4 regions of the Streptomyces sp. NPDC001415 genome follow, and region 4 is predicted to be linked to each of the others. Evidence: riboswitches for the same ligand, from Rfam matches in the RefSeq annotation. Region 4 holds a riboswitch; each other region holds the start of a gene.
What was found. Region 4 has a riboswitch for cobalamin ahead of metE (5-methyltetrahydropteroyltriglutamate--homocysteine S-methyltransferase). Riboswitches for the same ligand answer to the same signal wherever they lie in the genome.
Positions count from the first base shown of each region.

Region 1: linked by a shared signal. The riboswitch ahead of ACWC2B_RS33670 (CbtB domain-containing protein) and the one ahead of metE (5-methyltetrahydropteroyltriglutamate--homocysteine S-methyltransferase) in region 4 are both predicted to bind cobalamin.
Region 2: linked by a shared signal. The riboswitch ahead of ACWC2B_RS00310 (HoxN/HupN/NixA family nickel/cobalt transporter) and the one ahead of metE (5-methyltetrahydropteroyltriglutamate--homocysteine S-methyltransferase) in region 4 are both predicted to bind cobalamin.
Region 3: linked by a shared signal. The riboswitch ahead of ACWC2B_RS05760 (cobalamin biosynthesis protein) and the one ahead of metE (5-methyltetrahydropteroyltriglutamate--homocysteine S-methyltransferase) in region 4 are both predicted to bind cobalamin.

Region 1 is NZ_JBSFIE010000042.1:22-2,211, reverse strand. It holds gene ACWC2B_RS33680 (TOBE domain-containing protein) at 1-33, shown strand, start outside; gene ACWC2B_RS33675 (histidine phosphatase family protein) at 114-677, opposite strand; cobalamin riboswitch at 793-952, shown strand; gene ACWC2B_RS33670 (CbtB domain-containing protein) at 990-1,211, shown strand; gene ACWC2B_RS33665 (CbtA family protein) at 1,232-1,993, shown strand.
Region 2 is NZ_JBSFIE010000001.1:69,595-71,784, forward strand. It holds gene ACWC2B_RS00310 (HoxN/HupN/NixA family nickel/cobalt transporter) at 1-988, opposite strand, end outside; cobalamin riboswitch at 1,018-1,215, opposite strand; gene ACWC2B_RS00315 (ArsR/SmtB family transcription factor) at 1,307-1,660, shown strand; gene ACWC2B_RS00320 (hypothetical protein) at 1,773-2,054, opposite strand; gene ACWC2B_RS00325 (arsenate reductase family protein) at 2,173-2,190, shown strand, end outside.
Region 3 is NZ_JBSFIE010000003.1:341,202-343,391, forward strand. It holds gene ACWC2B_RS05755 (cobyric acid synthase) at 1-309, opposite strand, end outside; gene ACWC2B_RS05760 (cobalamin biosynthesis protein) at 291-1,247, opposite strand; cobalamin riboswitch at 1,346-1,484, opposite strand; gene ACWC2B_RS05765 (hypothetical protein) at 1,586-1,807, opposite strand; gene ACWC2B_RS05770 (anion permease) at 1,840-2,190, opposite strand, start outside.
Region 4 is NZ_JBSFIE010000014.1:28,463-30,652, reverse strand. It holds gene ACWC2B_RS20110 (3-hydroxybutyryl-CoA dehydrogenase) at 1-399, shown strand, start outside; cobalamin riboswitch at 584-804, shown strand; gene metE (5-methyltetrahydropteroyltriglutamate--homocysteine S-methyltransferase) at 958-2,190, shown strand, end outside.

The DNA of each region.
Region 1 (2,190 bases), on a different contig from region 4:
AAGTCGACCGAGATCTCCCTCGCCGCCGCCTGACCCCCGAACGCGACCCTCACCCGCCTCAGAGCCTGTGTCTGAACCCCGCCCGGGTCCGGACGGGGTTCAGACACAAGCTCTCAGAGCGGCCGGCCCACCCCCACGTTCCAGCGCCCCGCCCGGCCGCTCAGCTCCGTCGCCGTCAGCGGCGCGACGTCGATGCGCCAGAACGCCGACTCCGGCGCGCCCAGCGCCCGCAGCACCAGAGCCCGTACGATCTCGGGCTCCACCACCGCGAGCGTGCGACCGCCCTCGGCGAAGGCCCCGTCCAGCCAGGTCCCCGCCCGCGCGCACAACTCCCGTACGGATTCGCCGCCGTGCGGGGCCGAACCCGGGTCCGTCAGCCAGGCGCCCACCGCGTCCGGCTCGGCCTCGCTCACCTCGGCCAGGGCTCGGCCCCGCCAGCGGCCCACGTCCAGACCGGCCAGCTCCGCAACGACACGGGGCTCCCCGCCGAACGCCTCCGCCGTCTCCCGACAGCGAACGGTCGGCGAGGTCAGCGACCGGTCCGCGGCGGGCAGGCCGGCCGCCGCCGACCTCGCCCGGGCAAGACCCGACGCCTCCAGCGGACCGCCGTCCTCGAAACGCGCCTCCCGCAGCGCCCTGCTGAACGCAGGCGAGATCAACATCACCCGGGTGGTCATCGCACTCCTCGACAAGCCGACAGCATTCAGCGGTAATCCGGCACAAACAGCCTGTTATCAGGGGCGTTCGGCCGGTCCGCGCGCCCCCGCCCCCGCCGTGCGCCCTTGGCCGGTTCTCCGCTTCGCGCTACCGTCTCGTCGTTGATGACGACGGCAGGACGGAAGCCGGTGAGAATCCGGCACGGTCGCGCCACTGTATGCCCAGCACCATCCACCTCCCTCGGGAGTGGGGAACGCCGAGCAAGTCAGACCCGTAGCCGTCGTCGTGTGCACCACCAAGATGGGACGCGAGTTCCCCCAGGAGGTTCTGCCATGGCGCAGTCCGTAGCCCAGCCGACCAGCATGCCCACCGCCGTACCCGCAAAGCTGCCGATCGGCGCGATCGCCCCCTGGGCGGCCTTCTTCGGCATCCTGATGCTGGTCCTGCTCTACTTCATCGGCGCCGAACAGGGCGCCACCTCTCTCCTCTCCGGCGAGAACGTGCACGAATGGGTGCACGACGGCCGTCACCTGCTCGGCTTCCCCTGCCACTGACCGGCAGCGGACCCGACCTCATGAATTCCGCAACCGTACGGGGCCTCCTCGTGCGCGGCATGCTCGCCGGCCTGGCCGCCGGGCTGCTCGCGCTCGCCGTCGCGTACTTCCTCGGCGAGCCGCGGGTGGACGCGGCCATCGCCTACGAGGACGCCCACACCCACGAACACGGCATGGAAGCCGTCAGCCGCACGATGCAGTCCACCGGCGGCCTGGCCACCGGCGTGCTCGTCTACGGTGTCGCCTTCGGCGGCATCGCGGCGCTCGCCTTCTGCTTCGCGCTCGGCAGGATCGGCCGCTTCGGCCCGCGGGCGACGGCGCTGCTGCTGTCGTCGGCCGCACTGATCGCGGTCTACGTGGTGCCGTTCCTGAAGTACCCGGCGAACCCGCCGTCCGTCGGCGAACCCGACACCATCGGCAAACGCACCCTGCTGTACTTCCTGATGATGGCGCTCGGCGTGCTGCTGTCCATCGCCACCGTGATCCTCGGCAAGCGCCTCGCGCCGCGCCTGGGGAACTGGAACGCCACCATCGCCGCCGGCGCGTTCTTCGCGCTGGTCATCGGCTTGGCCTACGCCTTCCTTCCGGCCGTCAACGAGGTCCCCAAGGACTTCTCCGCCACGCTGCTCTGGCAGTTCCGCCTCGCGGCGCTCGCCATCCAGCTCACCCTGTGGACCACCTTCGGGCTGGTCTTCGGCCACCTGGCGGACCGGGTCCTCGCACCCCGCCCGGCAGCCGCCGACACCAACGCGGTCAAGCACACAACTCCCGTACCGCACTAGGCAGTTGAGCGATTCGGCAGCCGAGCTGTCGAGCTGTGAGAAGGGCCCGCCGGGAAGTATCCGGCGGGCCCTTCCGCATGTGCCGCGGGCGCCGGCGGCCCGGGGGTTCAGACGCAGGCTCTCAGAGCCTGTGTCTGAACCCCGTCCGGATCAGGCCGGGGCGTCTGGTGCGTGCGATCGCAAGGCGCCGGAGCGTC
Region 2 (2,190 bases), on a different contig from region 4:
CCGCGATCCAGCCGCTGACCGGGTCGGTGAGGTCGAGCTTTTCGTGCAGGACGCCGACGAGTTCTATGGTGCCGATGAAGAAGGCCACCGCGATGGACAGGCCGGTGATGGTGAGGTTGTAGTAGACCTTGCGGACCGGGTTCGAGAACGCCCACTGGTAGGCGAAGTTCATGAACGTGCCGTCCAGCGTGTCGAAGAGGCTCATCCCGGCCGCGAACAGCAGCGGCAGGCACAGGATCGCGTACCAGGGCAGTCCGGCGGCGGCGCCCGTGCCGGCCATCACCATCAGGGTGACCTCGGTCGCGGTGTCGAAGCCGAGGCCGAAGAGGAAGCCGAGCGGGAACATCTGGCCGGGCCGGGATATCGACCTGGTGAAGCGGCCCAGGATGCGGTTCATGAAGCCCCGCGAGTCCAGGTGCGCTTCGAGCTCCTTCTCGTCGTACGCACCCGCGCGCATCGCCCGGAACACCTTCAGGATGCCGAACAGGGCCACCAGGTTGAGCGCCGCGATGAGGTAGAGGAAGGAGCCGGAAGCCGTGGTTCCTACCACGCCCATCACCTGGTGGGTGGTGGATTCCTCGTTCATCAGGGTGCCCGCGAGCTGGGCGCCGCCCGCCACCAGCGCCGTGAGGACCACGACCACGCTGGAGTGGCCGAGCGCGAACCAGAAGCCGACGGACACGGGCCGCTTGCCGTCGGCCATCAGCTTGCGGGTGGTGTTGTCGATGGCCGCGATGTGGTCGGCGTCGAAGGCGTGCCGCATGCCGAGGGTGTACGCGGTGATGCCGAGGCCTATGCCGTACGTCTTGGTGCCGACCGCGTAGTGCTCGGGGGCCACCAGGAGGAACAGCACGCCGAAGGCGACGACGTGGAGGGCGGCTATCACCGCGAGCAGGACGGCGGTGCGGACGGTGTCCTCGCGCCGCCAGTGGAAGGACGGCGCGGCGGGGGCGCCCGTCTCGGGGGACGTGCGAACGGGCAGGGTCATGCGGGTCACGCTCCAGCACCTCGTGGATCACTTCGTGAGATGCCGCGGCCGGTCTCCTGGCTGACGGGTGGGTGCCTTGGTCCCGGCCTTCCCGGGCAGGTGGATCCTGGCCAGTGGCGTCGCGAGGGGACTGCGACTCCCCGGAACCCGGGGAACCCGATCACAGTGGCGAGGGCCGCTCCGGTTTCGCACCGGTCTTCCCGAACACCACGGCCAGGCCACCCTAGACGCCGCGGAGTTGCCTGCCCAGCTGCACACCTGTGCAGGTATCGAAGATCACACGGGGCCTCGGGGCGTGGCCCTGCGAGGATGTCCGGCATGCATCTCGTCCCCGCCGAACGCGCAGGCCACCGCACCATCGACGGCCACCGGGTCTGCGACGCCATCGCGGCGATCGGCGACCCGGGCCGGGTGCGGGCCTGGGCCGACCGGTTCTCGCTGCTCGCCGACCCCAACCGGCTTTCGCTGCTGCTCGCCCTGCACCGGGCGGGCCCCCTCGCCGTCTCCGATCTGGCGGTGGCGACGGGCATGCGGGACCCGGCCGTCTCGCAGGCCCTGCGGCTGCTGCGGGCGGCCGGGGCGGTCGCGGGTGAGAAGGAGGGCCGGGTCGTGCGCTACCGGGTGGTCGACGAGGCGACCGCCCGCCTCCTCGACGAGTACGGGGCGGAGTAGGGGGCGGACGTACGGAGTTGGGGCTCCGGCCAGGATTCGCCGGACACCCTGGCGCCGACCGGGGTCACGCCTGCGGCCTCCCGAAGGCGTGACCCGGGCCGTGGTGCGGGGCTCAGCGCCCGTCGTAGATCAGCGCGCGCACCATCCGGCAGGTCGTCTCCGACGGCGGGTGCACTCCGATGAGCGCGGCCACGGTGCGTATCTTCCGGTCGGGCGCCTGCTCCGGCCGGTACACCCCCGTGTCGAGCAGGGCGATGGCCAGGCGCATGGCCTTCAGACGCCGGTTGTGGGACTCGTACCACACGCGCGGACGCCCGGCGGGCAGCGGCACCTTGTGAAGGGGCTGGAGGGACAACTGTTTCGGGGCGTGCGAGGTGAGTACGGCAGCGGTCATGGGCATCCTCCTGGGCAGTCGGGAACCCTCACTTACTGCCTCAATTTTACTGGGGGGCACTGACAATCGGCCCTGGCCAGCCGGGCTTTGGGGGTGGATCGCGGGTACCCTGGCGGCCATGGAGATCTGGATCAAC
Region 3 (2,190 bases), on a different contig from region 4:
GCCGCGGGCGCTCAACTCGCCCACCGGCTTGCCCATCAGGACCACCTGGCTGGAGCGGTCGCTCCCCGGCTTGAGCAGCACCGGGTTCATGAGCGCACTCGGCTCCACGCGCGCCGCCTGCGCCTGCATTGCCTGCGCCCGGCCGATCTCCGCGCCCTCGCGCGTGACGAACGAGTTCAGCGACATGTTCTGGCCCTTGAAGGGCGCGACCTTGACGCCCTGGCGCACCAGCCAGCGGCAGATCCCGGCCGTGACGACGCTCTTGCCGGCGTCCGAGGTCGTGCCCGCGATCAGCAGCCCGCCACCCATGTACGTCCCTTCCTCACAGCGGCCCTCGTCGCGACGGAGGCGGCCAGCGTCAGCCAGCCCACCCTGCGCGAGAGCCGTACCGCCCGTTCGATGTCCGTGACGCCGACGGCCCGCCCGGACGCGTTCAGGACCGGCCGGTGCTCGACGCGGCCGGCGTAGGAGAGCGTGCCCCCGAGCCGTACGCCCAGCGCCCCCGCGAACGCGGCCTCGACCGGGCCCGCGTTGGGGCTCGGGTGCCTGCTCGCATCGGCGCGCCAGGCCCGTACCGCGCCCTTGGTGTCCGGGCCGGCGAGCGCGGCGAGGACGGCGGTGAGGCGGGCGCCCGGCCAGCCCGCCACATCGTCCAGGCGCGCCGAGGCCCAGCCGTACCTGCGGTACCTGGCCGACTTGTGCCCGACCATCGCGTCCAGCGTGTTGACCGCCCGGAAGCCCACCAGGCCCGGCACGCCCGCGAGCGCGCCCCACACCAGGGCGCCGACGACCGCGTCCGAAGTGTTCTCGGCGACCGACTCGACGACGGCCCGCGCGATGCCGTCCGCGTCCAGGGACTGCGGGTCGCGCCCGCACAGGTGAGGCAGGCGCTCCCGGGCCACCTCCACGTCGCCCGCGGCCAGCGCCCCGCCGATGGCCCGGGCCTCGCGGCCCAGCGACGTGCCGCCGACCACCGTCCAGGTGGCGGCGGCGGTCAGCGCGACGGATGCGGCGGGCCGACCTCGTACGGCACGGGAGAGCAGGAGCGCGCCGCCCACGGCGCCGCCCGCGCACACGAGCGTGTGCAGCGCGCCCCAGCCGCGGTGGTCGCGCCACAGGGCGCGCTCGACGGCGCCGGCCGCGCGTCCGAACGCGGCGACCGGATGCCCGCGGCGTGGATCGCCGAGCAGGAGGTCGCCGAGGAGTCCGGCCGTGGCGCCGTAGGCGAAGGTGCGATCGGCCCGCATGCGGTCAGCCCGCCAGGGCGACGCGGGAAGGGCGGGAAGGTCTCAACGGGCAGGCGCGCATGGCGGTATGTCCTCACTCAGGGTGTCCGCGCCCTGGTTCGACGTGACCGGCGGTGAGAGTTCCTGGCTCGCGGGGATCTCTCCCCGGTGACAGTGGCGGGACCGCGCCGGATTCGCACCGGCTTCCTCTTCTGCCGCCGTAGCTGGCCGGTGCAGTCCACCACGCTGCGAGAACACCCGTCAACTTGCTGTTGACCTGCGGCGCGAGAGAGTGTGCGACGCCACGCGGAACCGCCCTCCGGCGGGGGCCGAAGGGCGGTTCGGGTGGTGCGGGCGGGTCAGGCGACGATCAGATAGATCCCGTACGCGACGGCCGCCGCGCAGGCCGCGAAGCAGGCGTACGCACCGGTGCGGGCCATCGCCACATTGCCGGTGCCCGAGGCCGCGGCCTCCCGCTTGGTGAGGCCGACGATGCCGAGGGTGAACAGGCCCACCAGGCCGACGGTCACCGCGAGGCTGACGCCGAAGACGGAGCCGAGAGCTGCCCAGTCGATGTGCATGAGGATTCCTTAGCTGTGCCGGAGAACCGGGGTCAGACCGTCGCCGGGGTGGGCGGATCGGCGGGGGCCACCGGGGCCGGGGCCTGGATCGTGGCCTTGAGGTCGGTGGCCGCGGCGGCCGCGGCCGCGACGGTCGGCGGCGGGGTGACCGCGGCGATCGCGGTGGTGACGACACCGGCGGGCTCGGCCGCGGGGGCCTCGCCGATCTCGTCGGCGGTGACGTTGTGGTGGTCGACCGGCTGGCGGCGCGACAGCTTCCAGATGGTGCCCGAACCGGCGATCAGGAGGATCGCGACGGCGACGATGCCCCACGTGCCCTGCTTGGTGAGGAATTCCGCGCCCGCGCCGACCAGGCCGGCGGCCGGCAGCGTCAGCACCCAGGC
Region 4 (2,190 bases):
ACGTCCCTGCACACCAGCGCCCAGACCGCCGCGACGGCCGAGGAGTTCGCCCGGCTCACTCTCGGCAAGACCGTGATCCGCTCGAAGGACCGGGCCGGGTTCGTGGTCAACGCCCTGCTCATCCCCTACGTGCTGGCCGCGGTGCGCATGGCGGAATCCGGCTTCGCCAGTGCCGCCGACGTGGACGCCGGCATGGAGCTGGGCTGCGCCCACCCGATGGGCCCGCTCAAACTCGCCGACCTGATCGGCCTGGACACCGTCGCCTCCATCGCCGAGTCCCTGTACGAAGAGTTCAAGGAACCGCTGTACGCCCCGCCCCCACTGCTGCACCGCATGGTCGAGGCGGGCCTGCTGGGGCGGAAGACGGGCCGGGGGTTCCACACCTACGACCGGGGTTGAGGGGCTCCGGGTGCTGCCGGGCTGAGTGGCCCCGGCAGCCGTGGGCGCGGGGTGGCCTGGGAGGGTCGCCCCGCGTCCGGTCGGTCGGAGTCTGTGTGTGAACTCCGTCCGGATCGGCGTCCGGCGTGCCGCACCTCACCGTGCGGTATGCGCGAACGTGGTTCCCGGGACGCGGGTCGAGCGCATAGGCTGCCCGTGCAGCTGGTTCGCCCCGTCCGCCAGGCGGGATGCGTCGTAAGAGGGAACCCGGTGGGAATCCGGGACTGCCCCGCAGCGGTGAGCGGGAACGACCGCCGTCATACGCACTGGGCCCGGCCGGGTCTGGGAAGCGACGGCCAGTAGATGCCTCGGACAGCATGAGGCGTGCCCGCGAGTCCGAAGACCTGCCACTGCCCGCGTGCGACCGATCGCGCGCGGAGATCCCGGCGACCTCTAGGGCGGGTCGGCGTACGCACCAGCGGCAACGGCCTACACACCGTGGCCCAGGTCCGTCGTCCTTTCGCGCCTTCGTCCCGTTCCGGGGTCCGTTCCACCGAAGAGCTCGCGAAGGAGAGTCTCGTGACCACCAAGTCCGCAGCCGCGGCAGCACGCGCCACCCTGTACGGCTACCCCCGCCAAGGCCCGAACCGGGAACTGAAGAAGGCGATCGAGGGCTATTGGAAGGGCCGTGTCAGCGCCCCCGGACTCCGCCGGACCGCCGCCGAACTGCGGGCGGCCACCTGGCGGCGGCTCGCCGAGACGGGCCTCCACGAGGTGCCGACCGGCGACTTCTCGTACTACGACCACGTCCTCGACACCAGTGTCATGGTGGGCGCCGTCCCCGAACGCCACCGCGGGGCCTTCGCGGCCGACGAGCTGGACGGCTACTTCGCCATGGCGCGCGGCACCCAGGACGTGGCACCCCTTGAGATGACGAAATGGTTCGACACGAACTACCACTATCTGGTGCCGGAGTTGGGGCCGGACACCGCCTTTGCCGCCGACTCCGCCAAGCAGGTCGGCGAGTTGAAGGAGGCCCTCGCGCTCGGGCTCACCGCGCGCCCCGTGCTCGTGGGGCCTGTGACCTATTTGCTGCTCGCCAAACCCGCGCCCGGCGTGGCCGCCGACTTCGAGCCGCTCACCCTGCTCGACCGGCTGCTGCCGGTGTACGCGCGAGTGCTGGCCGATCTGCGGGCGGCCGGAGCCGAGTGGGTACAGCTGGACGAGCCCGCGCTCGTCCAGGACCGCACCCCCGCCGAACTGAACGCCGTCACCCGCGCCTACAGCGAGCTCGGCGCGCTCACCGGTCGCCCGAAGTTGCTCGTCGCCTCGTACTTCGACCGGCTCGGAGAAGCCCTGCCCGTCCTGGCCAAGGCACCGGTCGACGGGCTCGCCCTGGACTTCACCGGCCCCGCGGCCGCCAACCTCGACGACCTCGCCGCGGTCGGCGGGCTGCCCGGCAAGCGGCTCGTCGCGGGGGTCGTGGACGGGCGCAACGTGTGGATCAACGATCTGGAGAGTTCGCTCGCCACCCTGGCCACGCTGCTCGGCCTCGCCGACCGCGTCGACGTGGCCGCCTCCTGCTCACTGCTCCACGTCCCGCTCGACGCGGCCGCCGAACACGGCATCGAGCCGCAGATCGCGCGCTGGCTCGCCTTCGCCCGACAGAAGACGGCGGAGGTCGTCACGCTGGCCCGCGGCCTGTCCCGCGGCACCGGGGCGATCGCGGCCGAACTGGCTGCCAACCGGGCCGACTTGGCCTCCCGCGCCGGTTCGGCCATCACCCGCGACCCGGCCGTACGCGCCCGGACC